2 regions of the Paenibacillus sp. FSL R7-0210 genome follow, and region 1 is predicted to be linked to the other one. Evidence: predicted binding sites of a transcription regulator. Region 1 holds the regulator's gene; the other holds the start of a gene.

Region 1 (15,326 bases):
TGGTCGGGGGAAGCTTGACCTCCGGGGAACCGCAGGCGGATAGCGTAACCTTCCGGGTTAACGTACCAGGTTCGACTCCGGCGAATGCTCCGGTCTATCTGACGGGTTCGTTCAACAGCTGGAATGCGGCAGATGTAGCCTATCTGCTGACCCGTGGCAGTGACGGCGTCTATTCCATCACCTTGAATCTTCCGGCAGGCAGCGCCGTGACGTATAAGCTGGGGCACAGTAGAGACCGCATCCAGCGGTGCAGATATTGCGAACCGGACGCTCACGACGTCAGGCGGGTCGCAGACGGTCACACTGACCGTGCAGCGCTGGAAGGATCAGTAGCGCATGTAAGTAACAAAACGGGGCCGCCCTTTCTAAGTGGTGTAGTATGCCAATTAGGAAGGGCGTTTTCTGGTTGGAGAGGTGTGCGTGCCAAATGTAATCGAAAAACCGATCACAATGCGAAGGTTGGGAGTGCACGTGCCAAATGTAATCGGAAAACCGATCACAATGCGCAGGTTGGGAGTGCACGTACCAAATGTAATCGGAAAACCGATCACAATGCGCAGGTTGGGAGTGCACGTGCCAAATGTAATCGAAAAACCGATCACAATGCGCAGGTGCGAGGTATGCGGGCCAAATATAGGCGAAAAACCGAACATAATGGGCAGTGGCGAGGTGTGCGGGCCGAATGTATGCGGAAAACCGAACACAATGTGCACGTGCTGGGTCTGCGGGCTAAATGTGTGCGGAAAACCGAATACAATGCGCATTGGTGAGGTGTGCGAGCCGAATGTATGCGGAAAACCGAACACAATGTTTAGCGGCGAGGTACGCGGGCCGATTGTATTCGGAAAACCGAATACATTGTATAGGAGCAAGGGTGAGCGTGCTGGATGTGTGCGAGGGTCTGAGGTTTACAGGGTTTTCCTGTATCTCCCACCACTTAAACAGCGCAGCGGGCGGACTGACCCGCGGAGAAGCGGTAGCGTTCGCCTTTGTGTCCGGATTTTCACCGATCAGGTAAAAATAATAAAAATCTGGACACAACAGCGATCGGAACAACAGTCCGTTTGCGGAGCGTCCATTATAGATCCCACAGCGCTCCATCCTCGGCCCAGGCTCTTGGATCTCAGACAGCGCTCCATCCTCGGCCCAGGCTCTTGGATCTCAGACAGCGCTCCATCCTCGGCCCAGGCTCTTGGATCTCAGACAGCGCTCCATCCTCGGCCCAGGCTCTTGGATCTTAGACAACGCTCCTCCCTCGCCCCCCGCACATTTTACACCCCGTTGATAATCGCCGCCGGAACTGGTATTTTGCCGAAAATGCAGGTAGAGTGTTCTCATGGACATAAACACGAGGGAAGAGGACCGCCGCAGATGAAACCATTCCGCATTCGACTTACCATCATACTTATGGCACTGATAGGAATATCAATGACCGGGGCCGGGATCACCATGGCTCAGCTGTTCAAGGATTCGCATATTTCCGTGCTGGAAGAGAACATGTCCCGGGAAATAAAGCTGCTCTCCGGCACCTTCTCATTCATGGATACCAGCAGCCCGGATGCCCTGAACTACTATACAGAACAGGCAGAGAGGATATCCATCTTGACCGGATCACGTGTCACCTTCATTACGAAGCAAGGCCGGGTCATTGGGGACTCGGAGAAGAATCCGCGTGATATGGACAACCACTCTACCCGCGAAGAGGAGCTGCTGGCCGCGAAGGAAGGGATTGGCCGGGCGATCCGTTACAGCGATACATTAGACCGTGAAATGATGTATGTGGCGGGTTCCGTGTCCTCCGATCAGGGCTTTGACGGGTATATCCGGCTGTCGATGGGGCTCGATACCGTATCCGAAGGACTGAACCGGGCGTGGATGATCATGGCAGGGGGGCTGGTGCTGCTGTTCATTGCCGCAACCTTGGTGAGCTACAAGGTGGCTTCCAGTATGACCTCACCGCTGGAGCAGATCACCAGAGTGGCGCGGCGGATTACCGATCTCGATTACGATGCCCGGGTGCCCATGAAGCGCAAGGATGAGATCGGCCAGCTGGCTACAGCCATCAACGCGATGGCCGACAGTCTCCAGGCCCAGCTGAAGACCATCCGCGACAATGAGGACCTGCTGCAGAGCGTACTCGACAATATGACCGGCGGGATCGTGATGATTAACGCTGAAGGGGAGATTGCCCTGCTTAACCGGGCCGCCGAACGGCTGCTCGATGTGAAGCACAGCGAGATGACCGGACATTCCTACAAGGAGATTAAGCATCATTATGAGCTTACCCGGCTAATTGATGATGGGGTGTCCGCAGGTGAACCTATTCACGAGGAGCGCAGCATCTATAATCCGGTGGAGCGGATTGTGCGTCTGGATGGGGTGCCGATGATTCAGGACGGCTGTTCTCGGGGCATGCTGTTCCTGCTTCAGGAGGTTACAGAGATCCGCAGGCTCGAGAAAATGCGCAGCGAATTCGTCGCCAATGTCTCCCACGAGCTGAAGACCCCTGTCGCTGCGGTAAAAGGCTTCGCCGAGACCCTCCTCGGCGGTGGCGTTACAGATGAGAAGACGGCGCGTTCGTTCCTGCAGATTATTTACGATGAGAATGAACGGCTGAACCGCCTGATCGGCGACATCCTGGAGCTGTCCAAAATCGAATCCAAACGCGTTCAGCTGGAATGCTCCCCGGTTCATCTGATCGAATTCTTCGACTCCGTACTGGAAACGCTCAGTAAGGTTGCGGAGAAGAAGAAGATTACACTTAGCTCGGATGTGCCTGCGGAGCTATTCATTGAGGGAGATGAAGACAAGCTGCGCCAGATCTTCATGAATCTGCTCTCCAATGCGATCAACTACACCCAGGACGGGGGGAATGTCAGAGTCACCGCAGTGAGCATCCAGAAGAAGGATGGCACCGAGAGCGTACGCTTTACAGTCAGTGATACGGGGATGGGGATTCCGCGCAAGGATCTGCCCCGGATCTTTGAACGCTTTTACCGGGTGGACAAAGCCCGCTCCAGAAGCTCCGGCGGAACCGGCCTCGGTCTATCCATCGTGAAGCATCTGGTTGAGCTGCACCGCGGGTCAATTAACGTTGAGAGCGATCTGGGCATCGGCAGCTCGTTCATCCTTGAACTGCCGCTGCTGCAGGAAGAGAATCTATAACCCTGCGGATCATAACGGATCAATAGAGAATAAATTTATGATTTTACACCAAGTTAACATTGTGGTGCTATGATGTGCATGTGTGCAGTTTTGTAAAATTAATAACCTATGAAAAGACGGGGGAACCTATGGCACAACGATTGCTTGTCATTGAAGACGAACCGACACTGGCCCGGCTGCTGTCTTATAACCTGACACAGGAAGGCTACGAGGTGACGGTGGAGGATCATGGAACGGCAGGATATGACCGTGCGACTAGAGAACCTTTTGACTTGATCGTACTGGATCTGATGCTGCCCGGCATGAACGGCATTGACATTCTGGATAAATTGCGTGGACAAGGCATCCGCACACCGGTTATAGTGCTGACGGCCAAGAATGCGGAAGAGGATGTCGTCCGCGGGCTGAAGTCCGGGGCGGATGACTATATTACGAAGCCCTTCGGCGTATCCGAGCTGCTGGCGCGGGTCAGCGCTGTACTGCGGCGGATCTCCGGTATTGCCGAAGAAGCTCCGCCCGAGACGGCGGTGTCTGCATCGACGATTATTCTCGGACAGCTGGAGATCTACCCTGAGCGTTATGAAGTCTCGCTGGGCGGACAGAGCATCAATCTGCGGCCGAAGGAATTTGAAGTCCTGCTGTATCTGGCCCGCAAGCCGGGCGTTGTCCTGACACGGGATGATCTGATGAATGCGGTCTGGGGCTTCGACTATATCGGAGGCCAGCGTACCGTCGATGTGCATGTCAGTTCCCTGCGCAAGAAGCTGGAGCTTGACCCTGAATCCGTGCATATTGATTCCATCCGCGGCGTGGGCTACAAGCTGGTTGTCAACAAGAAGAGAACACCAGTCATTTAACATGACGGTGTTCTTTTCTCACAAGATAAGCATCTTCTCCTCCGGCATTGTCTAACTGTACAAGGATTTTTACACTGCGTTAACAATTCTCTGGAGCTCTATTTACACTGAAAGCTTATCATGGGGAACGAAGATGATGAGAAGGAGACAACAGAAACTAATGAAATCCATCATTGACATAGAGAAGCTAGATCTCTACTATGAGTCATTCCATGCCCTGAAGAAGGTGGATTTGCAGATTCCGGAGAAGCAGGTGACTGCGTTTATCGGACCCTCCGGCTGCGGGAAATCCACATTGCTGCGTACCCTTAACCGTATGAACGACATGATTCCCGGAACACGTATTGAAGGTAAAGTGAATATCGGCGGCAAAAACATCTACAGCGACGAGATTGAAGTGGAGAGTCTGCGCAAGCAGGTGGGGATGGTGTTCCAGCAGCCCAATCCTTTTCCCAAGTCGATCTATGATAACGTGGCTTATGGCCCGCGTCTGCACGGTGTGAAGAGCAAAGCCGAGCTGGATGTCCTGGTAGAGCAAAGTCTGCGCCAGTCTGCACTCTGGGAGGAAGTGAAGGATTTCCTCAAAAAGTCGGCCTTAAGTCTGTCCGGAGGCCAGCAGCAGCGTCTCTGTATTGCCAGAGCCCTTGCCGTACAGCCGGATATTCTGCTGATGGATGAGGCGACTTCAGCGCTAGACCCGGTGTCCACACTCAAGATTGAGGAGCTGGTCCAGGAGCTGCGGGATAAGTATACGATTGTAATGGTCACGCATAATATGCATCAGGCCGCCCGGGTATCGGGACGCACTGTATTTTTCCTGAACGGTGTTATTGTGGAGGCTGCGGACACGGAGCTGCTGTTCTCGAACCCTAAGGATTCCCGCACAGAAGACTATATTTCTGGCCGCTTCGGCTAAGAATGGCTGCTTCGTAAGTCTTAGGTTCACTCTTGTTCACCCGATATGACCAAATGTTTGTGAGGAGGATCACTTTCGATATGATTCGCAGAAAAGAATTCGATAAAGATCTGGAAGAACTGCGCTCTCTGCTGCAGCAGATGGGCGAGCATGTAACGGATGCACTCGACGGTGCGGTACTGGCCCTACAGACCCTTGATACGGTACGGGCGCAGGAGATTGTCAAAGCGGACCTGCGGCTGAACGCCATGGAAGACCGGATTATGGAGATCGGCTCACGGCTGATCATCACCCAGCAGCCGGTGGCGAAGGACCTGCGCCGCATTATTGTAGCCTTCAAAATCTCCAGCGATCTGGAGCGTATGGGCGATCTGGCACTGGATGTAGCCAAGGTAACGATGCGCATCCAGGGACAGCAGCTGATTAAGCCGCTTGTGGATATTCCGCGCATGGCTGAGCTTGTTACGATCATGACCACGGAGGCTATTCAGTCTTATCTGGACGAGAATACGGATCTGGCCTACAAAATGGCGCAGGATGACGATCAGGTCGATGGTCTGTACAGCGCGATGATTAACGAACTGTACACTTATATGGTTCAGAGGCCTGAGACAGTGAATCAGGCGATGCTGCTCACACTGGTTGGCCGTTACATTGAGCGGATTGCCGATCATGCCACGAATATTGGCGAGAGTGTAGTGTATCTGGTTACAGGTAAACGTCCGGATTTGAACCAATAACAGTATAGACTGCCAGAGGCAAGCCTTCATTCCGGGGGCTTGTTTTTTATTTTGGCATAAAGCGGCGATTCGTGGCAGAGCCATTTCGTCTTGGTGCGGAGCATATGTTACTATGTAAGGAGAAAGCAAGAAAAAGGCGAGGTGCTAGTGTGGACAAGCTGATACTCATTGATGGAAATAATATCATTTACCGGGCGTTCTTCGCCATGCCGCCGCTGACGAATACAGCGGGACAGCAGACGAATGCGGTATACGGTTTCACGACGATGCTGCTGCGTCTGCTGGAGGAGCATAAACCGACACATATGATTGTAGCCTTCGACGCGGGGAAGATTACCTTCCGGCATGAAGGCTATGAGGATTATAAGGGCGGGCGTCAGAAGACCCCGCCGGAGCTGTCCGAGCAGTTCCCGCTGCTCAAGGAACTGCTGAAGGGTCTGGGAGTTCCGCAGTTCGAGATTGCAGGCTACGAGGCCGACGATATTATCGGCACCATCTCCAGGGAAGCGGATGCCGCCGGCCGTCAGGTGATGATTGTGTCCGGGGATAAGGATATGCTGCAGCTGGCTTCCGAGCATACCACCATAGCGCTGGTGCGCAAGGGAGTTACGGAAGTGGAACTTTACGGACCTAAGCAGATCCGTGACAAATATGATCTCACCCCAGAGCAGATCATTGATCTGAAGGGGCTGATGGGCGATGCCAGCGATAATATTCCCGGGGTGCCGGGAGTCGGGGAGAAGACAGCGCTTAAGCTGCTCCAGCAGTTCGGATCGGTGGAGGGCGTGCTGGCCGGAACCGGTGAGCTGAAGGGCAAGATGAAAGAGAAGCTGGAAGAGCATGCGGACAGCGCCATCATGAGCAAAAAGTTGGCGACGATCTACCGCGAGGTTCCGCTTGAGCATACGTGGGAGGATATGGTCTTCAGCGGGATTAACACGGACACGGCTGGGCCGGCGCTCGCCAAGCTGGAATTCCGCTCGCTGCTGGAGCGCCTGTCGCTGAGCGCCTATTCACATGCGGCGGACGGCAGCCTGACGGGTTCCCCCGTGGTGGAAGCCGCAGAGCTTAATATTACAATTGTTGACGAAGCCGGAATAGAGAAGCTGGTTCAGGCACTGCCGGGCATCTCCGCCCTGCATGTGGAATCTAACGGGGAGAACCCGCACCGTGCCGAAGTGATCGGTCTCGGGCTGTCTTCGCCGGAGCAGCATTACTTTGTGTCTTTTGCCTTGCTGAAGAGTAAGGCGGCAGCACCCCTGCGGGACTGGCTCGGTGACGAGCAGGCGCCGAAGAGCGGGTATGATCTGCACCGTGCCGATCTGGCGCTGCATTGGCAGGGGATTGCTTTTGCCGGAGCCGCTAACGATGTTCAGCTGGCCGCCTACCTGCTGGACCCGACCGAAGCCAGCCAGAATCTGAATGACCTGACCACGAAATACGGCCTACCCCGCTTGTCGCCGGATGAGGATGTCTTCGGCAAAGGGGCCAAATATAGAATTCCTGAGCTTAAGATTCTCGGTGAGCATGTCGCCCGTAAGAGTGCGACTGTGCTTGGCATTGTACAGAAGCAGCAGGAGGAGCTGGACAAGACGGACATGACCGGTCTGTTCCAGGACCTGGAGATGCCGCTGTCACGGATTCTCGCCGATATGGAGAAGCAGGGCATTGCTGTTAACAAGGATGATCTCGTCCAGCTCGGCAGGGAATTTGAAGCCCAGATCTCCCGGCTGGTCACTGAGATCTACTCCGCTTGCGGAACCGAATTCAATCTTAATTCTCCGAAGCAGCTGGGCGAGGTTCTGTTCGTGAAGCTCGGTCTGCCGGTCGTGAAGAAGACGAAGACCGGGTATTCGACGGATGCCGAGGTACTGGAAAAGCTTGCGCCTTATCATGACGCTGTGCGCCTGATTCTGCAATACCGTACCATTGCCAAGCTGCAATCCACGTATGTGGAAGGCCTGATGAAGGAAATCTCGCCGGAGACCGGCAAGGTACACACCTTTTACCGGCAGACGATTGCGGCCACGGGCCGGCTCAGCAGCCAGTTCCCGAACCTGCAGAACATTCCAATCCGGCTCGAAGAGGGCCGCAAGATCCGTAAGGTATTCGTGCCCTCCGAGCCGGGCTGGTCGATTCTGGCGGCGGATTACTCGCAGATCGAGCTGCGTGTGCTGGCGCATATCTCAGGTGATGAGCGGATGAAGGAAGCTTTTGTCGAGGATATGGATATTCATACTAAGACCGCCATGGACGTATTCGGCGTCCCTGCGGAGAGTGTGGACAGTAATATGCGCCGCTCCGCCAAAGCAGTTAACTTCGGGATTGTCTACGGCATCAGCGATTACGGCCTGTCGCAGAACCTGAACATCCCGCGCAAGGAAGCGGCCAGGTTCATTGAGCAGTATTTCGAGGTGTTCCAAGGTGTGCGCCGTTACATGGATGATATCGTAGTCGAGGCCCGTAAGCAGGGGTATGTTACTACTCTGCTGGAACGCCGCCGTTATCTGCCGGAGATCAATGCGAAGAACTTCAATCTGCGGTCCTTCGCAGAACGTACGGCGATGAATACGCCGATTCAGGGAACCGCTGCGGATATTATCAAGCTGGCCATGGTTCATATGGACAAGGCGCTGCATGAGCGCGGCCTGAAGAGCCGGATGCTGCTCCAGGTACACGATGAGTTAGTATTCGAGGTGCCGGAGGAGGAGCTGGAGCAAATGAAGCAGCTTCTGCCCGAGGTGATGGCCGGAGCGCTGCAGCTGTCTGTTCCGCTGAAGGCAGAGGTAAGTTATGGCAGCAACTGGTACGAAGCGAAATAGGCTCCCCGCACATGGCAGATATCCGGTATAATGGAGTGGAGGTGAGCCATGATGCCGGAATTGCCGGAAGTCGAAACAGTCAGAAGAACACTTAATGAGTTAATTACAGGCAAGCAGATAGAGCATGTCACCGTCCGGCTGCCGCGGATCATTCAGCGCCCGGATGATATTCAGGTCTTTGCCCATATGCTGGCAGGCCATACAGTGGTAACGGTTGAGCGCAGAGGCAAGTTCCTGCGTTTCGTATTTGACGGGCTGGTGATGGTCTCCCATCTGCGGATGGAGGGCCGTTACGGGGTGTACCGTGAGGGCGAGCTGCTGGACAAGCATACGCATGTTATTTTCCATTTCACAGATGGGACGGAGCTGCGTTATACGGATGTGCGCCAGTTCGGGACGATGCATCTATTCCAGCCGGGAGAGGATCTGCAGCTGAAGCCGCTGAACAAGCTGGGGCAGGAGCCGCTGGATGCCGATTTCACGCTGGAACGGTTCAAGGAGATTGTCGTTAAGCGGAGCACCAAGATCAAGCCGCTGCTGCTCAATCAGGAATATATAGTAGGTATCGGCAATATTTATGTAGATGAGTCCCTGCACCGTGCAGGCATCCACCCGGAGGAGACCGCGAAGTCCCTCTCGGAGGATCAGCTGGCCAGACTGCATCATGCTATTGTCGCAACACTGACGGAAGCAGTGAATGCCGGAGGCTCCTCCGTGAAGTCATATGTCAACGGCCAGGGAGAGAGCGGGAGCTACCAGGATCAGCACAAGATCTACGGACGCAAGGATCAGCCGTGTGCCACCTGCGGCACGCTGATTGAGAAGAGTGTGGTCGGCGGACGGGGAACGCATTATTGTCCCAGCTGCCAGCCGGTACCTGTACTGATTCTGTAATATTTATTTAGAGTCAGCGCCGCATTTACAGCCCGTTTCCAGGCAAGTTACATCTGAGTTATAACCGTTATGTATAAAGGCAGGCACTTCCTGCCCGTCCCGCCCATATAATGTGTGAAGATTGCTGATTATGGCGAAACGGAGCTCCGGCTCCGGTTCTTCACGGGAGGGATTGCGGGTGCTTAGCCCATTGTTGTCACTGCTGTTGCTTGCGTTTGCGCTTAGTCTGGATGGATTTGGTGTAGGCATTACATATGGACTGCGTAAAATGAAAATTCCCCTGCTCTCCATTATCATTATCTCGCTCTGTTCAGGGGTCGTCATTTATGGTTCTATGCAGGTCGGCGTGCTGCTGGCAAAGGTAGTCTCCCCGAATGCCGCTTCCAGTGTCGGAGCGGTTATTCTCGTCTTAATGGGCTGTTGGTCCCTGTTCCAGATGCTGACACAGAAGGAGAAGGAGCAGGAAGAGGCTGCGCCCGGGCAGGAGATCAGGAGGGAGACGGCTGCTGCCGCACAGAGTGCTGAGGCAGAGCTGAAGCCGGCTGTATTCTCGCTGGAGCTTCGCCATCTGGGCGTGGTTATACAGATTCTCCGCACGCCGTCTTCCGCTGATATGGATGCCTCGGGAAGCATCTCCTCCATGGAAGCCATGATCCTGGGGATCGCGTTGTCGCTGGATGCCTTCGGTGCCGGCCTCGGTGCGGCACTACTCGGATTCAGCCCGTGGTCCACCTCGCTGATGATCGCTGTATTCAGCGGGACCTTTTTGCTGATGGGAATGAAGACAGGACTGAGATTATCAGGCAGCTACTGGATGAAGCATGCCGCTGCGCTGCCCGCGATATTATTAATTGTAATGGGTATAATGAAGTTATTATGAGGTGAGTACATGATTATAGGCTTAACCGGAGGCATCGCTTCGGGAAAAAGCACCGTGTCTGCACTGTTTGTCCGCAAGGGAGCTGCACTGGTGGATGCCGATGTCATCGCCAGAGAGGTGATGCTCCCCGGGCACCCGGTGCTGGCGGCGGCGGTGGAGGCTTTTGGAGACCGCATTCTGCTGCCTGACGGTTCGCTGGACCGGGCAGGTCTTGGCGAGATTGTCTTCCGGGACCCGGAGGCGCTCAAGACACTGAATAACCTGACCCATCCGGCAATCCGCAGGGAGATTAAGGACAGAATGTATGCGCTTGAACAAGAGAATCCGCAGCGGCTCGTCATTGTGGACATTCCGCTGCTCTACGAATCAGAGCTGGATTCCTTGTTCGATCAGATTATTGTGGTCTATGTTCCGAGGAGGGTGCAGCTAGCCCGCCTCATGGAGCGCAGCGGAATGAAGCTGGAACAGGCTGAGGACCGGCTGAGGTCGCAGATGGATATTGAACTGAAGCGCAGGAAAGCGACATTTGTGATCGACAATAGCGGTGATCCTGAGTCTGCCGAGCTTCAGGTTGCCCGTCTGTGGGACAGGCTGGGTCTGATATGATGAAGTGGCTGCGCAAAAAAAGAGTCCTGCTGCTGCTGTTCATCGGCTTCACCGCGATCCTGTTTCTTGGCTCCAACTGGATGTCATGGTTTTATCCCATTTATTTTAAAGCAGAGATCCGCCAGCACAGCCAGACGTATGAGATGGACCCATTCCTGGTGGCGTCCATCATCCGTGTGGAGACCAATTATAAGACTGGCCGCGAATCCAAAAAAGGCGCACTGGGGCTCATGCAGCTCATGCCGGATACCGCCAAGTGGGCGCTCGAAAAGGCCAAGCTCCCCGACGTGTCGCTGGAGCGGCTGAAGGAAGAGCCCTCCTCCAATATTGAACTGGGCACCTGGTATTTGTCTACGCTGTCCAAGCAGTTCGACGGCAACCGTATAGCGGTCATAGCCGCCTATAATGCCGGACCTGGTAAGGTGCAGAGCTGGTTGGATGAAGGGCAATGGGACGGAACAGAAGCCTCTGTGAAGGACATTCCGTTCGGTGAGACCCGTCACTACGTACAGCGTGTAATTTATTATTATGATCAATACACCGAGCTCTATAGTGAGTTCTAGGGTGCTTGTTACTTCTGCTGCTGTTATGTAAAAAGAAGCATCAAACGGCCGGAGGCCGTTCGATACTTCTTAGGCAAGCTTATGTCGTGTGGGCAGGTATTATTTGTACTGACCTGCCAGTTGCTGTTCAGCCAGGGTTACAAGACGTTTAGTGATGTAACCACCGATCGAACCGTTTTCGTAAGAAGTTTTATTGCCTTGGTATCCGTCTGGGGAGAGGGTGATACCTAGTTCCTGGGCAACTTCATATTTCAGTTGTTCCAAGGCACCGCGTGAGTTTGGAGCTACCAGGTTATTGGAGTTGTTATTTTGGCTCATTGCTGTTCACCTCCTATCGGTTGGTAACTGTATTATGTGCCGGACATGTCAGATTCATAACAACAAATAAACGGTGTTTTCTGGAAATTAAATGATGCCCGCATAGCCCTTGTGTATCAAGGGACGGGGCCTGACCATTCTAATGATGAGGAAGTGAAGAAGCTTATGAAATGTCCTTACTGCGACCACACCAATACCAAAGTCCTGGACTCGCGCCCTGCCAACGAGAATAAGTCCATTCGCCGCAGGCGGGAATGCGAACTGTGCAGCCGCCGTTTCACCACCTTCGAGATGATTGAAGAGACCCCCCTGATTGTGATCAAAAAAGGCGGCAGCCGTGAAGAGTTCAGCCGTGACAAAATCCTCCGCGGCCTGATCCGTGCCTGCGAGAAGCGTCCGGTCCCTGTAGAGCGCCTGGAGGTCATCGTATCTGAGGTGGAGAAAAGCCTGCGCGGCATCGCTCTCGCCGAGATCGAGAGCCGCCAGATCGGCGAGCTGGTCATGGAGCAGCTCTACCCTGTCGACGAGGTAGCCTACGTCCGCTTCGCGTCCGTGTACCGCCAGTTCAAGGACATCAACATGTTCATGAAGGAACTGAAGGGACTGCTGTCCAAGACTGAGGAGCTGGACGGGCTGTAAGCTTCGCCGTTTAGAAGTGAAGGATTCGATTGGGGTAGTGGGGCTGGCCTTGAGGTTGAGAGGTCAGTTCCCGGGTGGAGCGTCTTGTATCAAAATTAATTTCGGAAAAGTGTTGACACTGAAAGCAGATTTCTGTATTATATAGAAGTCGCCTACGAAACACATTGATGAATAAGCGACTTGAGCTTCTCGCTCAGATCAGATTGTAGAATACATAATGTAATTCTAAATTGGCAAAATTGTAAAAAATATGGGGCCATAGCTCAGCTGGGAGAGCGCATCGCTGGCAGCGATGAGGTCAGGGGTTCGATCCCCCTTGGCTCCACCAATTTCATACGGACTCTTAGCTCAGTTGGTAGAGCAGTAGACTCTTAATCTATTTGTCCAGGGTTCGAGCCCCTGAGAGTCCATCACATGAAGAACGGCAGAGATGCCGTTCTTTTGCTGTTTCATGGAATATGGGTGATTAAGTAGGGGAACAGCAAGGGCTTGAGGTCCATTCCCGAACCTTGAACCCCGAACCCGACCCCGCCCCCGAACCCGAACCCCCGAACCCAAACTGCGAAATATGGTTTCCATCGAGTTCCTTCGGTTCTAGATGTGTCTAAAGGATTGCTACGGACCCCACAGCCCTTATTTTCTCTATTCAGTATAATTGAAAGGGCTAACGGACCGTATCGCGCTTAAGGCCTCTTCACCATCCAAATATGAGATGAAATCTAATAAATAGCGCCATCTGAGTCCGTAAGCTTGGTAAAATTGTGCTTTTTGTAGAAATAGGTGCGTCTCGGTCCGTTACAGCTGATTGATACCTCTACTTCTTCACGCTCACAGCCACGGAATTCAAGTGTTTTTACCATATCAGCTTTATAATTCATGCTCCTAAACATACGTTAAACTCTAAGCTGATATGTCCGATAACGCTGCTGTCCTCCGGCCACATCCAGTAACTGTTGTTCGACCAAATGATGCAGAATTCGTCTGGAGTGCCTATCCGTTACCCTGAGATGCTTAGCAAGCTCGAAAGGTGTGAATGCCCTGAGCAGACGTCTTGCGTAACGAAGGGTCTCCGCTTCCAGCCAAGTTAATGTGGAAGAAACATCCGTCGCAATGAATTTGCCGATAAAAGACAACACCAACTGCTGACATTGCTTGGGTTCTTCGATAATTGAAGGATAAGCGATAGGAAGAAAAGTCCAACTATCAAGGGCCAGTAAGCAATGCCGGCGGCATAGATCCTTGAAGCGTCTGACATCCAGATCTCTGGCGTGAGGTCCATAGCCTTGAATCTCAATCCCGCCTTTTGCACCTCCAGGCATATAAGCCAAGTCCAGATAGCGGTACCCGTTATTGAAATCACGCACTTCCCATTCTGGAAACAAATGATCGAAATTGCCGATTGCCGGAAACCATACCTTGCGGAGAAATTCAACTGTTCCGTGGCCTAATCCTTTGCCAAGTAACTCCTTGCGCCTGTGGTTGCTCTCATTCTTAAGATTGCTAACTAACCATTCCTCGTACTGCTGCTCAAATCGCGGCATCCGTACTCCTCCTCGAACGCTCAACTTAGTATTTATTTTTCCCGCAAAAAAGCCGCCTCAATACTCAACCCTCTCCAAGAATCTAACTCGGAAGGGGCAGAGCATTAAAAGCGGCGTGTGCTTCACAACCTATGTTTCTTATTATAGCGCTACAAATCCAGGAATCAATAAGTAGTTACAGAGGTTCTAATCGTGCAGTATACTATAGAGGATTTATATTTTTGTTTTCTTTTATTTATTGTTTGCATGTATATTATCCTTAAATCCTCATAGGAGGCTGAAATCAAACATGCTTGTGCCAAAAAGAATGGATAAACAAACAACTAGTGAGCTAGCTGAAGATGACTATTCAATTGACGATATTCTTGAATCTGAAGGTATACTGACGCCTAATGAAGCAAAAAAACTGTACAATGAGGTTCGGAGAATGCGTGAGGAAGAATGAATTGATAAAAGGGGAGAGTCCGATGACTAACAACGAACAAGCCAGATTATTCAAAGTAACCTTAAGCGATTGGAACGGTGCGGTGCGTGGTCGGCCTACCCGGAAGATTGCAATTTCTGCAAAGGCGTCGCTGTACGATCTTGCGGCAGTTACGATTGAATCTTTTGATTTTGATCTGGATCATGCCTTTGGATTCTATGATAATCTCAAAAACTGGACACGCTCTGAGGAAGGCTATGAATTATTTGCTGATGTGGGGGCGGGGGATAGGTTTCCTGGAGTGCAAAAAGCAACAATCAGTAAAGTTTTTCATACCCCCAAACAAAAGATGCTGCTCCTATTCGATTATGGCGATGAGTGGAGAATGATTGTTCAATATCTGGGAGAGACTGAAGTGAAGCCGGGACAAAAACTGCCTATGGTCACGGAGATCGAGGGAGAGGCACCGGATCAATATGGCGGCTTTGATGAAGATGAAGACGAAGAGGATGAAGAGGCATAGATGGAAATAATATACATATCGGATAGATATTAAAATCATGGGCTCGGGAGCCGGAGAAATGATGGAGGAATTAATCCACGTTATCCGGAACATTCCGAACCTTTTTTTTATTTACGCACTAATTTACAAACCAACGGTCGGTATGTATAATCAACAGTAATCATATTTTAATTTAATCTAATCTTACCTATGTAAGGCAGAAGAGGAGAATAGCAATGAAGAATGCAGACCGGCGGAAGCAGACGATCCGGCAGCTGCTGGAGGGGACCAAGGAGCTGCTGCGGGACAAGAGCTGTCATGCCATTACCTTGAAGGATATTATGGAGCAGTCGCAATTATCTAAGGGGGCGATATTTCATTATGTGAAGAGCAAGGATGAGATTTTTGCCTGGGTGCTGGAGGAGCGGCTTGACGCTGTGAATGATCGTTTTGAGGAGG
Region 2 (15,326 bases), 3.3 Mb from region 1:
TGCACCGACTCCCCCTGCTGCAAGGAAGGCGGGAACCTGTAGGTGATGGGCATCGCGCTGTCCGCATCGTTGATCAAAGAGAGCATGATCTTGGCCGCCTGCATCCCCATCTCGTAAGCCGGCTGGCGGATCGTTGTAATATCAGGATTATAGATCCGGGCGAATTCGGCATCGTCGATGCCGATGACCGACAACTGGCCGGGGATCGCAATGGCATTGCGGTTCGCATATTTAAGAATTTCGCCCAGCACCAGATCATTGGCGGCAAGCAGCGCTGTTGGAGGCTCGGGAAGCTGCAGCAGCTCGTCCAGTGCAGATGCGATGTCTTCGCGTGACACACTTCGCATATACGAACCCAGCAGCGGCAGACCCGCTTCCTCCATCGCTTTTTTGTACCCGCTCATTCGCTCCTTGCGCGGGGTAATCGCATGTACGCCAAGCGGCAGGGATAGAATAGCAATCGCTTCATGGCCGTGGCCGGTCAGCTCCCGGATAGCGGTCTTCACCGCCATCTCGTTATCCAGCAGCAGGCTCTGGGTCGTGATCCCGTCAACCAGCCGGTCCATGAAGACCAGCGGATATTCCGCTTCAATTAATCTGGTGTAAGGCGCAGGCTGATCTCCCGCCGGAAAAATAATCAGGCCATCCACCTGACGGGCGACCAGCGTCTCCACATAAGTATTCTCCTTATCGGCATTCTCGTCCGAGTTGCAGATGATCACCTGAATCCCATGGCGCTGCAGCTCATTCTCGATCGCCCGGATACACTGGATGGATAGCGAATAATCAATATTGGCTACAATAATGCCAACCATATGCGTGCGGTTCTGCTTGAGACTGCGGGCAAGCCCGTTGGGCTGGTAATTCAGCTCATCGATAACCTCGGCAATGCGGTTTTTGGTCGCCTCACTCATATACTTGAACCGTTTATTCAAAAATTGCGAGACTGTGCTTTTCGATACGCCCGCTTTCTTAGCCACATCCTCAATAGTCAGCTTCTTCATTGATCCCGCTCCACTCTTCGATATCGAACTCCAGAAGTAAACACAAATCACGTTTACTTAGAGATATTATCAAAAAGTATAGCTTTTTTTTAGTAAATTATCTATATGAATAGATTGAAAATACGAAATAAGTGGATACGGCGTCTAAGGCGTGAGACAAATACACTAAATGACTGGGCCGCACAATGGTAACGGACAGAGATGCGCTTATTTCCCCGAAAAGCAGCATTATAATAGCCCTGCGGACTCCAGTGCTCTTATTCACTGTTACTCAGCCGATAAAGACGCGTTTGAACTACAATAAGGGCCTTGCAGTCCGTAAGCGTGGTCAAATGTGCCAAATCGAGAATATAAAGGCTTCACAGTCCGCAAGGGACATAGATAACAGGCAAATTGGAGGACTCCCTGCCTTCACAGGAATTCCTCCATCGACCGAATGGAACATCTCATGATCAGCAAACTATTCCAGCACACATCCTGCATCTGTACTCTAAGATGATCATTTTTTTATTGAGGAGGCATCAATTTTCACACCGTATTCCTCATACCACCAGTCGTAGAACCATTGATCGCCCGACTTCATATCAACCTCTGTACTCCGTTGCTCTCCATTAACTTCGTAGTGGACTATGGTTGCAGGATCTTTAGAATCAACAGTAAGCTCTCCATAATGGATTTTGGAGACTACTTCTACATTTTCTGTGGTGATCTCACCCGAAAGTTCCTGTGCATTGCCTGTTGCAATATCATACAGCTTATTATGCTGTGTATAACCGCCTCTTCCATCTTCCGTGTAATAAACAACCAGCAGCTCTGCCTTTTCGGAATTAAGGGCCATAAAAGACTTATAGACTTTATACGATTCATCTAAGGTTAGTAATTCTCGGGGAACAGGAATCTTACCCTCTCCTGCCTGTCTGACATCCATCACATACAGCTTGGCCCCTGACCTTTTCTGATTCTCTCCAATTTTATAGCTGCTGCTGGAAAACAAAAGATAATCTCCCGCTCCGAATAAACTTCCCAGCGACAAATAGGACTGTGCACCTCCTGCATACAAAGGAAAAACATACAACCGCTGTGCTGAATCCGCAGATAGCTCTGCATGCCCTTTAGGAGTCAAATAAAGAGTATATGGCTCTGTATTGTGTGTGTATTTAGGCTTGAGATTGTCAACCATTGGCGGCGGAGGCGACCAGACGATTCCGGCGGAAGTCTCAACAGCCATTGCAGCACTCTTATTACGGTCTAGCGGAAGGGGCATATAATACTTAAGCCCGCCTAGTTCAAACTCTGCCGAGATCATGTATAGACCCAGGCCTTGCGGAGGCGCCGAAGGAGACGCCGAGGGCGTAACCACAGCCGCTCCCGAGCCAGGCTTAAAGACCGCTGCCAGCCTCCCTGCCGGATCAAGCCCGGCCCCTGGGCCAAACGGCCAGATCAGCGTGACGAGCAGCAGGATGGCTGCCAGTCCGCCGAAGGCGGCCACCCGCCCGAACGGGCGGCGTAGTCCGCTTTTGCCCGATGAGCCTTCTGCTGCAGCCTCTTCAATCCGCGCCATGAGCTGCGGTGTGAATCCCGGCTCCGCAAGCGGGTTCCGCCCGGCTTGCTTATACCAGTCCTTCTCCCCGCTCATCACCTTCACTTGCTCCTTCTCTTGTCTTGTCTTCACAGCTCTTCCTCCTTTATCGCCGTTCTCACTTTCTCTCTGGCCCGTCCGAGCCGGGATTTGACTGTTCCCTGCGCGATCCCGAGCAGAGCGGACATCTCTGCCACCGGCAGGTCCTGCTGAATATCCAGCACAAGCACCTCCCGGTACTTGTCCGGCAGCTCCATGATAATCTCCCAGATGCGGTTAGCGTATTGATTACCGATGGCCTCTTGTTCTGCGGACATGGTGCCTCCCTTATCCTGATAGCTGCCCAGCGGAGTGAACCTCCGCCAGAAGCTGTTGCGCCGTAAGCTGAACGCGGTGTTGCGCGTGATGGTCAGCAGCCAGGTTTTCAGGGTAGCCTGTCCCCGGTACTTGCCGATGCTCTTGTAGGCCTTGAGAAATACCTCCTGGCTGATATCGTTCGCCTGCTCCCGGTTGCGGGTTAAGACATAAGCATAATTCCATACGTCCTGGCCGTAGGTCTCCATCATCTCGCGAAGCGATACCGATGAGGCACAGGTCATGCTATACGTTAGTTCTTTACTCTGCATGTTCTCTCCCCTTCTCACCTAATAAGACTCCTGCCGGCGGATATGGTTCCCTGTTATTGTAAAACTGAATATGCGGATTGCACTTTCTGCAATAGAATTGCCGATATTTGCCGTTAATCTCCATTCTATTGTATTTCCTGCATTAGAATTTGAAGAATCTGCTCAATTAGCCCCTGTTAGCTGAAATCAAGTGTACAAAATACAACAGATCTGACTTCCTCCTAAATTTAAGGAGCATCTAATGTACGAAGTGCAATGAAATCCAGATCCCCCGAAGGCTAAACGCTTTCAAAAAACACAGCCGTTTCCCCTTCCCGCAAGCCCCTGTCTGCACCATTCCGCAGCCCCGCAAATTGCTTAAAAAAAATACTAATAAATTATAAGAGAATAGAATGCAGGCGGGGCGTGGGATTGGCGGTTTTAAGCTCTGTTTTGAGGGGCCGTAGAGGTCTGTCTGTCTCTTGACTTTTCAATATATGGTATATAAAATGATTAAGCATTACTAAATATAGTGTATATAAGAGCTAAGCCCATAAATCTAGTAAAACTGCTATTCTTCACTTGTCAAGTAGAATGGGCAACATGTTATAGGAGGTTAGGAGCCATGTTGATTGCTTACGATTCCAAGACCGGCAACGTCAGAAGATTCATTAACAAACTGAAGCTTCCGGCGGTTCAAATCGAAGAGCATATGACGATCGACGAGCCTTACGTGCTTGTTACATACACTACCGGATTTGGACAGATTCCAGAGAAGGTGTCAACATTCCTTGAACGAAACCATTCCAGGCTCAAGGGCATCGCCGCGAGCGGCAACAAAAACTGGGGCGAGCTATACGCGCACAGCGCAGACTTAATTGCACAGCGTTACAACGTACCGGTGGTCGGCAAGTTTGAATTGTCGGGAACCTTCGGGGATGTACAGCGCATAAAACAGGAGGTGGACCGGGTTGCGGCATATTGAATTGAACAACATGTTGATGAAGAGAGACGAAAGCGGCTTTTTCCAATTGGATAAGGACCAGGAGGCAGTAGCCGAGTTCATGCAGGATGTGGAGCGGCGTAGCCTGACATTCACGGATACGAAAGCCAAGATTGATTATATGATTGCCAATGACTACTACGAGGACCTGTACGACCGCTACTCCGCTGCTGAGATGGAGGATGTCTACCGGATCGCCCATGAATATAATTTCCGCTTCCCTTCCTATATGGCGGCTTCCAAGTTCTACACAGATTATGCTGTCAAAAGCAATGACCGTAAGCAGTACCTGGAGCATTATCCGGACCGCGTAGCGGTAGTGGCTCTGCATCTGGGACGGGGCAACGTGGAGACGGCCCGTACACTGGCCCGCTCGATGATGGAACAGCGCCTGCAGCCGGCGACACCAACCTTCCTCAATGCCGGTAAAAGCCGCCGCGGCGAGATGGTCTCCTGCTTCCTGCTGGAGATGGACGACTCGCTCAATTCTATCAACTATGTGCTGAATACCTGCATGCAGCTGTCGAAAATCGGGGGCGGCGTTGCGGTCAATCTGTCCAAGCTGCGCTCGCGCGGCGAGACCATTAAGGGTGTGGAGGATGCGGCCAAAGGCATTATGCCTGTCCTGAAGCTCATGGAAGACGGCTTCTCCTATGCGGACCAGATGGGCCAGCGTAAGGGTTCGGGTGCGGCTTATTATAATATTTTTGGCTGGGACGTACTTGAATTCCTGGACAGCAAGAAAATTAACGCCGACGAACGGACACGCCTGAAGACGTTGTCTATCGGCCTGATCGTGCCTAACCGCTTCTACAAGCTGGCACAGGATAATCAGCCGCTGCATGTGTTCGCTCCTTACACAGTCTATCAGGCGTATGGTACGCACCTGGATGACATGGATCTGGACGTCATGTATGATACCCTGCTTGCTGATCCGCGCGTGAAGAAAAGAATCGCCATGAGCGCACGCGACATGCTGACCAAGATCGCCATGATCCAGCTTGAATCGGGCTATCCGTATATTATGAATAAGAGTAATGCCAATAACGCCCATGCCCTGCGTAATGTGGGCCAGATCAAGATGTCCAACCTGTGCACCGAGATTTTCCAGTTGCAGGAGACTTCAGAGATTAACGACTACGGTCAGCAGGACGAGATCCGCCGCGATATCAGCTGCAACCTGGCTTCCCTCAACATCGTGAACGTGATGGAGCACGGCAAGATCCGTGAATCCGTACATGAGGGTATGCTGGCACTGACGGCTGTCAGCGATATGACTACTGTCTCCAACGCTCCGGGCGTAGCTAAAGCGAACAAGGAAATGCACTCCGTAGGTCTGGGTGTAATGAACCTGCACGGCTATTTCGCCAAGAACAAGGTGGCTTATGAGAGTGAGCAGGCCCGTGATTTCGCACGCACCTTCTTCATGACCATGAACTATCACTCGATTGAGAAAAGTATGGAGATTGCCGCTGAGACCGGCGAGACCTTCTATGGATTCGAGCAGTCCGACTATGCCAGCGGCGTGTATTTCGACCGTTATATAACTACAGACTACCGTCCGGTTACGGCAAAAGCACAGGAACTCTTCGAAGGGATCTACATTCCTACAACTGAGGACTGGAAGCAGCTGCGTGACAAGGTGATGAAGCACGGCCTGTACCATGCTTACCGTCTGGCGATTGCGCCGACCGCAAGCATCTCGTACATCCAGAATGCGACCTCCAGCGTCATGCCGATTGTAGAGCAGATCGAGACCCGCACGTATGCTAACTCGACCACCTACTATCCGATGCCTTACCTGCGTCCGGACAATGTGTTCTACTATAAATCCGCCTACCAGATGGACCAGTTCAAGGTCATTGATCTGATTGCGGAGATTCAGCCTCATATCGACCAGGGTATCTCAACGGTTCTGCATGTGAACAGTGATGTTACAACCCGTGAGCTGGCCCGCTCTTACCTGTATGCGGCGCACAAAGGGCTGAAATCCCTGTACTACACCCGGACCAACAAATTGTCTGTCGAGGAATGCCTGGCCTGCTCCATCTAAGAAGGTCACAGGTACAGAAAGGGAGAATATACGATTATGAGCGCAATTCAAGCCGTGAACTGGAACCGTCCCGACGACGATTTCTCACTGATGTTCTGGAACCAGAATATTATGCAGTTCTGGACCGACGACGAAATTCCATTATCCGATGACAAAATGTCCTGGCTCACGCTGAGTGAGATTGAAAAGGACTCTTATATGAAGGTGCTGGGCGGACTGACCCTGCTGGATACGATCCAGGGCGGCGTAGGCATGCCGCAGATTATGGAGCATGTGGACGGCTTGCAGCGCAAGGCGGTCCTCGGCTTCATGGGCATGATGGAGCAGATTCATGCGAAGTCGTACAGCAGCATTTTCACCACACTGGCTTCCACCGAGCAGATTGACGGGATTTTCCGCTGGGTGGAGGACAATACGTTCCTGCAGTTCAAGGCGGAGACGATCTCGGAGTATTATCAAAAGATCGAGACGAAGAAAGACCTCTATCTGGCGATGTCTGCATCGGTTCTGCTGGAGAGCTACCTGTTCTATAGCGGCTTCTTCTACCCGCTCTATCTGGCCGGACAAGGCAAAATGACCTGCAGCGGCGAGATCATCGACCTGATCCTGCGTGATGAGAGCATCCACGGCGTCTATGTCGGCGTGCTGGCCCAGGAGATTTTCGAAGAGCTGTCCGAAGAAGACCAGAGCGATGTCTACGAGACCCTGGTCGGCCTGCTTCGTCTGCTCCACGCGAACGAGGAGCAATACACCGAGCAGATCTACGCACCGATCGGTCTGGTGGAGGAAGTGAAGACCTTCCTGCGCTACAATGCCAACAAGGCGATGATGAACCTCGGCCATGATCCGCTGTTCGATGAGGAAGAGATTAACCCAATCGTCCAGAACGGGATCAGCACCCACACGAAGCAGCATGACTTCTTCTCGAAGAAGGGGAATGGGTATGTGCGGGCTATGAATGTGGAGCCTTTGCGGGATGAGGATTTTAAGTTTTAAGTGGAGAGATTGAACTTGTAGACTCTGATTTCGGGATAGTCGTGACTCCAGAGAAGTTTTGGACTTCCGGCCGCTGTTGTATACAGATTTCCTTGATTAGACCGCTGTTCGCGGTTGAAATCCGTATACAAAGGCGGACGCTACCGCTCCTACAGTTCCAAAATTCCCTTCCGCCATTCATCCCTTAATTTGTATATTACAAGTTCAACCTATTGGATGGTATGTAGAATAAGCACCCGGTCGCTTGGACAAGCTGCCGGGGCTTTTTTTTGTGATACACCTTTTCAGTTCCCTCAAAGGTTCTGAATAAATCATCGAAACCCAAGCTTCACTTTTCACTGAAACGGTACCATCCCGAAAAGGAAGGCAAAGCCGGTTCTACTTATGAGACCATATTGTTACTGGGACGTAGGAGTAGGAGTGGCTATTTTACAAGAAAGAGGTGGAACGGGATGGCGATACATATTCAGGAGTACGGAGACCCGGATGGGGCTTGTCTGATGGTCTTCCTGCATGGCGGGGGCGTGAGCGGGTGGATGTGGGAGAAGCAGGTGGCGGCGTTCGCCGGGTATCATTTTCTGGTCCCGGACCTGCCGGGGCACGGGTTCAGCCGGGAGGATACGGAGTTCACGATCCGCAGCAGTGCGGAGGAGCTTCTGTTACTCATTGAGGAGCGGGCTCAGGGACGAAAGATCGTTGTCACCGGCTTCTCGCTGGGCGCACAGGTGTTGGTTCAGATGCTGGGTTTAAGACCGGAGCTGATCGATTATGCCATCATCAACAGCGCGTTAGTGCGGCCCATTCCCTCCGCCAGCAAGCTGATCGGGCCGGCGGTCAGACTGTCTTTTCCGCTGATTAAGTACAGATGGTTCGCGAAGCTACAGGCTAAGACGCTCTATCTGGGCGAGGAGTACCTGGAACGGTATGTTGAAGAGAGCCGGCAGATGGAGCTGAAGACGCTGATCCGGGTGCTGGAAGAGAATATGTCGTTCCGCATTCCAGCCGGGTTCAGTGAGGCCACAGGCAAGATACTGGTTACTGTAGGTGAACGTGAGAAATCTGTCATGAAGCAATCCGCCCGGGATCTGGTTGCCGCAAATCCCCGCTGCATGGGCGTGGTGATTCCCCTGATAGGACATGGCCTCTCTCTGGCGAAGCCGGAGCTGTTCAATAAGCTGGTCGAGGCATGGATTCAGGGCGGGGAGCTGCCCGGGGAATGCAGAAGAATCTGATTCCCTCAGGCGCGAGTGACGCTAGTTCAGATCCTCCCTGATTTTGTAGCGGACAGCAAGATAGCTTAGTATTAGAATCGCCGCAACCGCTACTCCGAATGTATGAATCAGGTCAGCCATGTTGCCTAGATCCTTGACCCGTACGAGCGTGTTGATCAGCAGATATTGCGTCAGATGAGTGCCTGTGAACTGATTCTCCAGCGCCCCCAGTACCATCCCGATCACATTCAGAGCCAGAACGAAACCGGCGCTCAAGCTGATGAGCAGGTTCTTGGTCATCATAGCAATGCAGAGAACAACCAGTGAGAACGCCCAGTGCAGCAGGAATTGGCCGACCAGCAGAGTAATGAGCATGCCCAAGTCTTCCAGATCCGTCTGACCCATAAACAGTCTCCTGCCGATTCCGTCTGCAATTAACAGGATCAGGAACAGCATTGCCACGAATAGGGCGAGAATCGCCATTTTGGAGAAGACGGAGTGGATTCTTGCCTGTCTCATGGAGATATAATTCTTGTGGAAGCCGGAATTCCATTCGCTCATATAGAAATAAATCGTGAACACGGCGATATAGATCAGCATCCAGGAAGGCGGCTGTGAGATCACAAGCTGGATGAACTCACTCTCCGTTAAGCTGCTGAGCAGCGGACGGCCCTCCACCGGTTGCTCGTATTGCTTCATCATATAGATGCCGAAGATCTGAAAGGCACAGAACAAAAGCAGCAACAAGTACATAATCTTGTTTCGCGTGAAGCGGTACAGGTCCATCCGCAACAGGTTAATCATGGCGTTCACCTGCACTTTCCGTGCGTTCCAGGAAATACTGCTCCAGGCTCTGCTTATGTCTTGAGATGGAATCTACCATTATCCCATGCTGCGCCAGCTCCTGGACGATCTGCCGGATGCGGATATGCTCGTCGTATACATACACCGTACGGCTGTCCACCACTTTATATTGTGTAATCTTCAACTCGCGCTCCAGCACCGGGAGAGCCTCCCGGGCTTCCTCCACGCTAATCTCGATCCGTTCCTCACAGCGCTGCTGTAATTCTTCCTTGGAGATTACCTCGGCGAATTCCCCCTGATGGATAATGGCATACTTGGTGGCGATTTTGGAGAGCTCCTCCAGAATGTGGCTGGAGATCAGAATCGTCAGACCCGTTGCGTTCAGCTCCAGAATGAGCTCCCTAATCTCTACAATCCCTTGCGGATCAAGCCCGTTAATCGGCTCATCCAGAATCAGCACATCGGGACTTCCAAGCAAGGCCACCGCAATTCCCAGCCGCTGCTTCATACCCATGGAATAGCTTTTGACTTTGGCGGTATTCTTAGGATCCAGTCCTACGAGCCTCAGCAATTTCTCTATCGTGGTATCCCTGTCACTTAGACCATATGCGATGGCGAGCAGCTTCAGGTTCTCATAGGCCGAGATGTTCGGATATAACCCGGGCTGCTCAATCAGTACCCCCATCCGCTCGAAAAAAGACTGGTCCCCCGCCGCCGCACGGTTGAAAAAATGCAGCTCTCCCGAGGTCGGATATACGTGTCCGCTGATCATTTTAAGCAGCGTGGATTTGCCCGCACCGTTCTTGCCGATGATGCCGACAATCTCTCCTCTGTAGATTTTGAGATTGGCATTCCTCACCGCTGCTTTCGATCGGTACATCTTGGTCACTCCGCATAGTTCAATGATGCAATCTGTCATGTCTGCCACCTCCTTACCCTAAGTTAACAGGATGAAGACTAATAGTTCGCCAACAAAAGGTTAAGAAAGTTCAAAGTTCATCATGGACTCAGCCGGAAGCCGATGCCCCAGACCGTATCGATATAGGCTTCGCTGTCGTGCGCTTTGATTTTATTGCGGATATTGCTGACATGTACCGTTATCGTCTTGTCCTCGCCCAGATAGATCTCCTCCCAGGCCAGCTCATAGAGATCCTGCTTCGTGAACACGCGTGAGGGATTCCTGACCAACAGTTCGACAATCCGGTATTCCTGGCGGGTCAGAGCAAGCACGCTGCCATGAATTCTGACACTGTAGGCCATGCAGTCCAGTACCAGATTTTTATGCCTGAACTCCTTCACCGGCTCACCGGCAGCTGTCCGCTGGATATGGACATGGATGCGGGCAATCAGCTCCTCCAGCTCAAAGGGCTTGGTCACATAATCATCAGCGCCCAGCGTGAACAGATCCAGCTTATGATCCAGCTGATCCTTTGCCGAGAGGACAATAACCGGAATCCGGGACTTCAGCTCCTCACGCAAACGCTGCATAAATGCCTCGCCGGACAATCCGGGCAGCATCAGGTCCAGGACAATGAGGTGGTACTCCTGCTCTGCCAGATTCAGCATCCCTTCACTGCCCGAATAGGCCCGGGTACACTGAAAGCCTGCGGCGGTAAGCCCGTCATGCAGAATTGCGTTAATATGCTCGTCATCCTCAACGATGAGAATTCTTTTGCTCTTACTATTGAGAGGGATGCCCATGGGGGTGCTCCTTTCCCGCTTTTGTGAATTCGATATCAATGCTGAAGATGCCGCTGGCGGAATTGGCTGATGCGTCGCCGTTCATTTTCTCCATCAGCGCCATCACAATCGAGAGTCCAAGACCTGAGGAATGCCGGGTACGCGACGGATCTTCTCTGTAAAAGCGGGTAAAGATCTTCTCCGTATCCACACTGCTGCCTGGCTTAAGCCGATTGGTGAAGCGTATACACAGCATCTCCTGCCTGTCTTCAACCTCTACGGTCAACGGGCCTTCGCCGTGGATGAAATAGTTGCCGATGATATTGGTAAAGATTCGTTCCAGCGCATGGATATCCCCCATCACCCAGGGAGAAAGCTCCGGCAGCCGAAGCTCAGGCTCATTCCCGGACCGGGTAAAATCATCAATGAACGTGAACAGGTTCCGCTTCAGCACCTCCGCCACATCAACCGCCTGCAGCTCCAATTCATATTCGGGATTCTGCAGCTTGGTATAGAGGAACAGTTCCTCTACCAGCTTAATAATCTGCTGTATTCTCGACTGGGCAAGCGCTACGTACCGCCCCTTCTCCTGCTCCGCCTCTGTCCGCAGCGCCAGCTGAAGGTAACCATCCAGTGAAGTGAGCGGCGTGCGGATATCATGCGACAGACTGGTAATCGCCAGATTCATCTCCTGATTCTTGCGGCTGAACTGTTCTCCCATCGCTTGCTGGCGGCGTAACAGGTTATTGCACTCCCGCACCAGCCTGCCGATCTCCCTTGGCTTCAACTGGGTCGCTACCAGCTTACGGGATTGATGCTCCATAATAAAAGACAGCTGGCTGCTAATCTGACCAACCTGTCTCCGGTAGTTCAGCAGGTACACAGTCTGGGCAATCAGCAGCAGCAGGAGTCCTGCCAGAACAATAAGGATACGATCAACTCCTCTCATATGGTTTTATTATATACGATTACAGAGTCCTAGTCCGGGGTGGGGGTGAGCTTGTGGCGTATAGAGATTCCCTCCTTGCTCACTCTAAGCTGAATCTCCCCCTGCTGGTCGGTCCGGTAGATGCTTGTTTCGGTATCGGCCAAGCGCTCCAACACAGTCCCGTGCGGATGCCCGTACATGTTATTCACACCGGCTGAGATTACAGCGGCCCCGGGGTTCCAGAAAGCGAGCCAATCTGCACTGGTGGCGGTTTTGCTGCCGTGGTGGGCGACCTTGAGGGCATCGATGGGTCTGCCTTGCTTAATCCCGGATTGATTTGCGGAATGTAAGATGGCTTCCTCTGCAGCCTGATCCATATCTCCTGTGAAAAGAAAGCTCCGGCCGTTCATCTCCAGCCGGAACACCACCGATTCGTGGTTCTGATCCTCCACTTCCTCTGGCAGGATCTGTCCATCCGCTCGCGGCTCCGGCCAGAGGAAGTTCAGCCGCGTGGCCTCGTCCGGAGCCAGCGACATGCCCTGCTGCACCGGATACAGCCGGACACCCGCGTCCAATGCGGTCGTCATCAGCTTGGTGTACGGCTCTGTGTCGGCTAATGTTCCGTTGAACAGCAGCGCCGATACCGGTATCCCTTCCAGCACCGCCTGGAGCCCTCCGGCATGGTCCTGATCGCCATGCGTCAGAATAACTGCGTCCAGCCGGTGGATACCCCGCTGCTTCAGGAGCGGCAGCAGCGTCTTCGCCCCGACCTCGAACGGGCTGCGGCGGATGCGCCATTCCTCCCGGTTGCCGAAGCTCACAGTACCGCCGCCGTCCACCAGGATATGCGTTCCACCTGGCGTGGTAATCAGACTGCTGTCCCCCTGGCCTATATCCAGGAAGCTGATGGAACCGGAGCCGTCGCGTATAGCCTCAGCGTTATAGCCCTTATAGAGCAGAATGGTCAGGCCTATAGCGCACAGTATCGCTGCGGGATTGCTCCAGCGCGTAGCTCCAGTCGGCGGATAGGCTTGAAAGGCCAGCGCGGCTCTTCTGCTGTTCGCAATGGATAGCAAATCTGGCTGGTTGGTGGTGTTGATAGGGTTACCCGGCCTCTCCAGTTCCGCCAGCGGACGGGTCTCATCATCCATGAACTGGGGAACAAGCCTAGCTTCAGTCCTCCGCTTCAACGCAAGTAACAGACCGTACAGTAGCCCGTAGTAGAGACAAATCCACAGAAAGGAAGGGGAAGCCCAGAACAGCACCCCGGCGGTGAATCCGTTCACCCACTCCACTGCCGCAAAAGTGATATTATTCAGTATCTCTGCAAGCTGTGCCAGCAAAAGTGCTGCTGTATTCCAGATCCGCCCAAGGAGCAGTGCCAGTGTTCCCAGGGGCAGTACCAGGAAGGTGATGAAGGGAACCAGCAGTAGATTGGCAGCAACGGACAACAATGAGAATTGGTTGAAATAATAGATCGTCAGTGGAAATGAGACCAGTTGAGCAATAATTGTTACAGAGAGGCTGCTGCCCAGCCAGCCCGGTAACCGCCTGAATAGCGGCGCAGCAAGCGGTGTGTACACCATGAGTCCCGCCGTTACCAGAAAAGAGAGCTGAAAGCTGACACTAAGCAGCAGATAAGGATTCCAGACCAGCATCATCAAAGCGGATGCAGCCAGAATATTTAGTCCATCCTTGAGCATGCCTAGCCTTGCCGCCAGCAGGGCAATCATGCTCATGATCCCGGCGCGGATCACAGACGGTCCTGCCCCGGACAACAGCACATAGACCGGAACCAGCAGCAGGGTCACCGTCAGTGCGGTTTCTCTGGTCAAGCGGCAGCGGCGCAGAAGAACCAGGATTACTCCGACGTACACCGCTACATGCATGCCCGAAATGGCCAGGATGTGGGTGAGCCCGAGCTGCGAGAACTGTCTGAATGTCTCCGGGTCCAGCTCCTTTTGGATGCCGATGACGAGGCCCTTCATATAACCCGCATGAGGCTCCTGAAATAAGCGGCTCATTTCTGCACCGAGCGCAGATCTTGCCTTATCATTCCAGCGGAGAATAGTGGACGGCTCCCACGAGACTTGGGGGTTAACCGTTACACTGGCTGTTCCCGTTCCTTTGAGCAGCCAGTGAATCTTTTGGGTGAGCAGATAGGCACGGTAGTCGAATCCGCCGAAGTTGCGCGCTATCTGGGGCTGTATCAATTCCCCCTCAATGACCACCCGGTCTCCCCGCTGCCACAAGGCAGCCTCAGCGATCTCACTCTCCTCCTGGAGCTTGATTTGTACGGTTACACGTTCACCTTCAGCACTCCTCTCCAACGCACGCTCTGCGCCTGTCTTTGCCGTATCACCCGGATTCACTTCGGCCTGCACTTCGCCTTCCGTTCCCGCTGCGGCGGCCAGCTCACCCTGATGCAGCCTGATCCCGGACAGCTTCACGACAAAATCAACCCGGTCCCCGTCCCGCTCTACCGGAGAAGCGATAACGCCTGCGGCTGTTATATATGCTTCATTCAGTTCGCTCACCGGTTGCCCCAACACCTCAGGCAGCAGACTCACATTGCATACCTCGCTGTATTCCCAGTATAAGGCTGCCACAATCAGTGCTGTCACCAACACCCCAGCCGTCCTCCAGCGTATTCCGCCGCTCACCGCCCAGACTACAGGCAGCAACAATAGCCCTGTGAGGCAGAACAGCAGACTGCGGCCAGAGAACAAACATCCTGCGGCACTTCCCGCTACCCAGCAGACCGTAAAGCTTAAGAGCGGCCTTCTGTTCATAATCATCTCTCCTTCCTAATTAGCACTAGACGCCAAAGAACCCCTGCATACGCATACAAATGCGTGTACAGAGGTTCTTCCCCTGGAGCCCGTCACTATTCTTTTCGTGTCTCGTTCAGCCAACTATGTTCAGCCCGTCAGCCCATCCGTAGATGCTGGTTATTCAGATACCGAAATCATCGTTTCCTTAGGCGGCTCGTAGTTCTCCAGTTGACGGAACACAATGCCTTTGGAGGAGAGCATCGCCTGTACCTTCTCCATGTCTTTCTTGTAAGGACGCAGGTAGACAATCTCCACGATCCCGCTGTTAGCCAGCATATTGGCACAGGTCCAGCACGGCTCATCCGTAACGTAGACCGTACTGCCTTCCCGGTCGCTCCGGTCTGTGAACAGCAGCAGATTCTGCTCGGCATGGATCGTGCGGATGCAGCGCTGCTTTTTGACCATTGTCTCTACACCGTCTATCATCTCACGCTCGTATTGCTCAGAGACCATACAGCCTGCTTCCGAGCAGTCAGGAACGCCCATCGGCGCACCGTTATAGGCCGTACCCAGCAGCTTCTTCCCCTGCACCAGCACCGCGCCGACATGGCGGCGGGGACAGCGCGAACGGGTGGAGACCATGCAGGCAATATCCATGAAGTATGTATCCCAGTTCTTGCGGTAAGCCA

The links. The regulator NrdR, encoded in region 1, represses ribonucleotide reductase genes. The targets are predictions, from matches to a motif close to AACACNATATATNGTGTT.
Region 2: nrdI (class Ib ribonucleoside-diphosphate reductase assembly flavoprotein NrdI) is a predicted target of NrdR. The motif match lies at 3,708-3,725, and genes of this name have one in related genera.

What each region holds. Positions count from the first base shown of each region.
Region 1 is NZ_JBBPAR010000001.1:3,928,286-3,943,611, reverse strand. It holds gene MKY64_RS16955 (carbohydrate binding domain-containing protein) at 1-770, shown strand, start outside; gene pnpS (two-component system histidine kinase PnpS) at 1,372-3,165, shown strand; gene MKY64_RS16945 (response regulator transcription factor) at 3,294-4,022, shown strand; gene pstB (phosphate ABC transporter ATP-binding protein PstB) at 4,183-4,938, shown strand; gene phoU (phosphate signaling complex protein PhoU) at 5,019-5,678, shown strand; gene polA (DNA polymerase I) at 5,828-8,500, shown strand; gene mutM (DNA-formamidopyrimidine glycosylase) at 8,552-9,394, shown strand; gene ytaF (sporulation membrane protein YtaF) at 9,573-10,274, shown strand; gene coaE (dephospho-CoA kinase) at 10,284-10,880, shown strand; gene MKY64_RS16910 (lytic transglycosylase domain-containing protein) at 10,880-11,443, shown strand; gene MKY64_RS16905 (alpha/beta-type small acid-soluble spore protein) at 11,543-11,761, opposite strand; gene nrdR (transcriptional regulator NrdR) at 11,927-12,400, shown strand; tRNA gene MKY64_RS16895 (tRNA-Ala) at 12,653-12,728, shown strand; tRNA gene MKY64_RS16890 (tRNA-Lys) at 12,738-12,810, shown strand; gene MKY64_RS16885 (transcriptional regulator) at 13,294-13,941, opposite strand; gene MKY64_RS16880 (hypothetical protein) at 14,231-14,386, shown strand; gene MKY64_RS16875 (IS1096 element passenger TnpR family protein) at 14,409-14,888, shown strand; gene MKY64_RS16870 (TetR/AcrR family transcriptional regulator) at 15,104-15,326, shown strand, end outside.
Region 2 is NZ_JBBPAR010000001.1:579,483-594,808, reverse strand. It holds gene MKY64_RS02625 (LacI family DNA-binding transcriptional regulator) at 1-1,004, opposite strand, end outside; gene MKY64_RS02620 (hypothetical protein) at 1,504-2,676, opposite strand; gene MKY64_RS02615 (RNA polymerase sigma factor) at 2,673-3,209, opposite strand; gene nrdI (class Ib ribonucleoside-diphosphate reductase assembly flavoprotein NrdI) at 3,814-4,173, shown strand; gene nrdE (class 1b ribonucleoside-diphosphate reductase subunit alpha) at 4,160-6,244, shown strand; gene nrdF (class 1b ribonucleoside-diphosphate reductase subunit beta) at 6,281-7,240, shown strand; gene MKY64_RS02595 (alpha/beta fold hydrolase) at 7,693-8,472, shown strand; gene MKY64_RS02590 (ABC transporter permease) at 8,494-9,255, opposite strand; gene MKY64_RS02585 (ABC transporter ATP-binding protein) at 9,248-10,174, opposite strand; gene MKY64_RS02580 (response regulator transcription factor) at 10,255-10,956, opposite strand; gene MKY64_RS02575 (sensor histidine kinase) at 10,937-11,884, opposite strand; gene MKY64_RS02570 (ComEC/Rec2 family competence protein) at 11,914-14,655, opposite strand; gene MKY64_RS02565 (deoxycytidylate deaminase) at 14,815-15,326, opposite strand, start outside.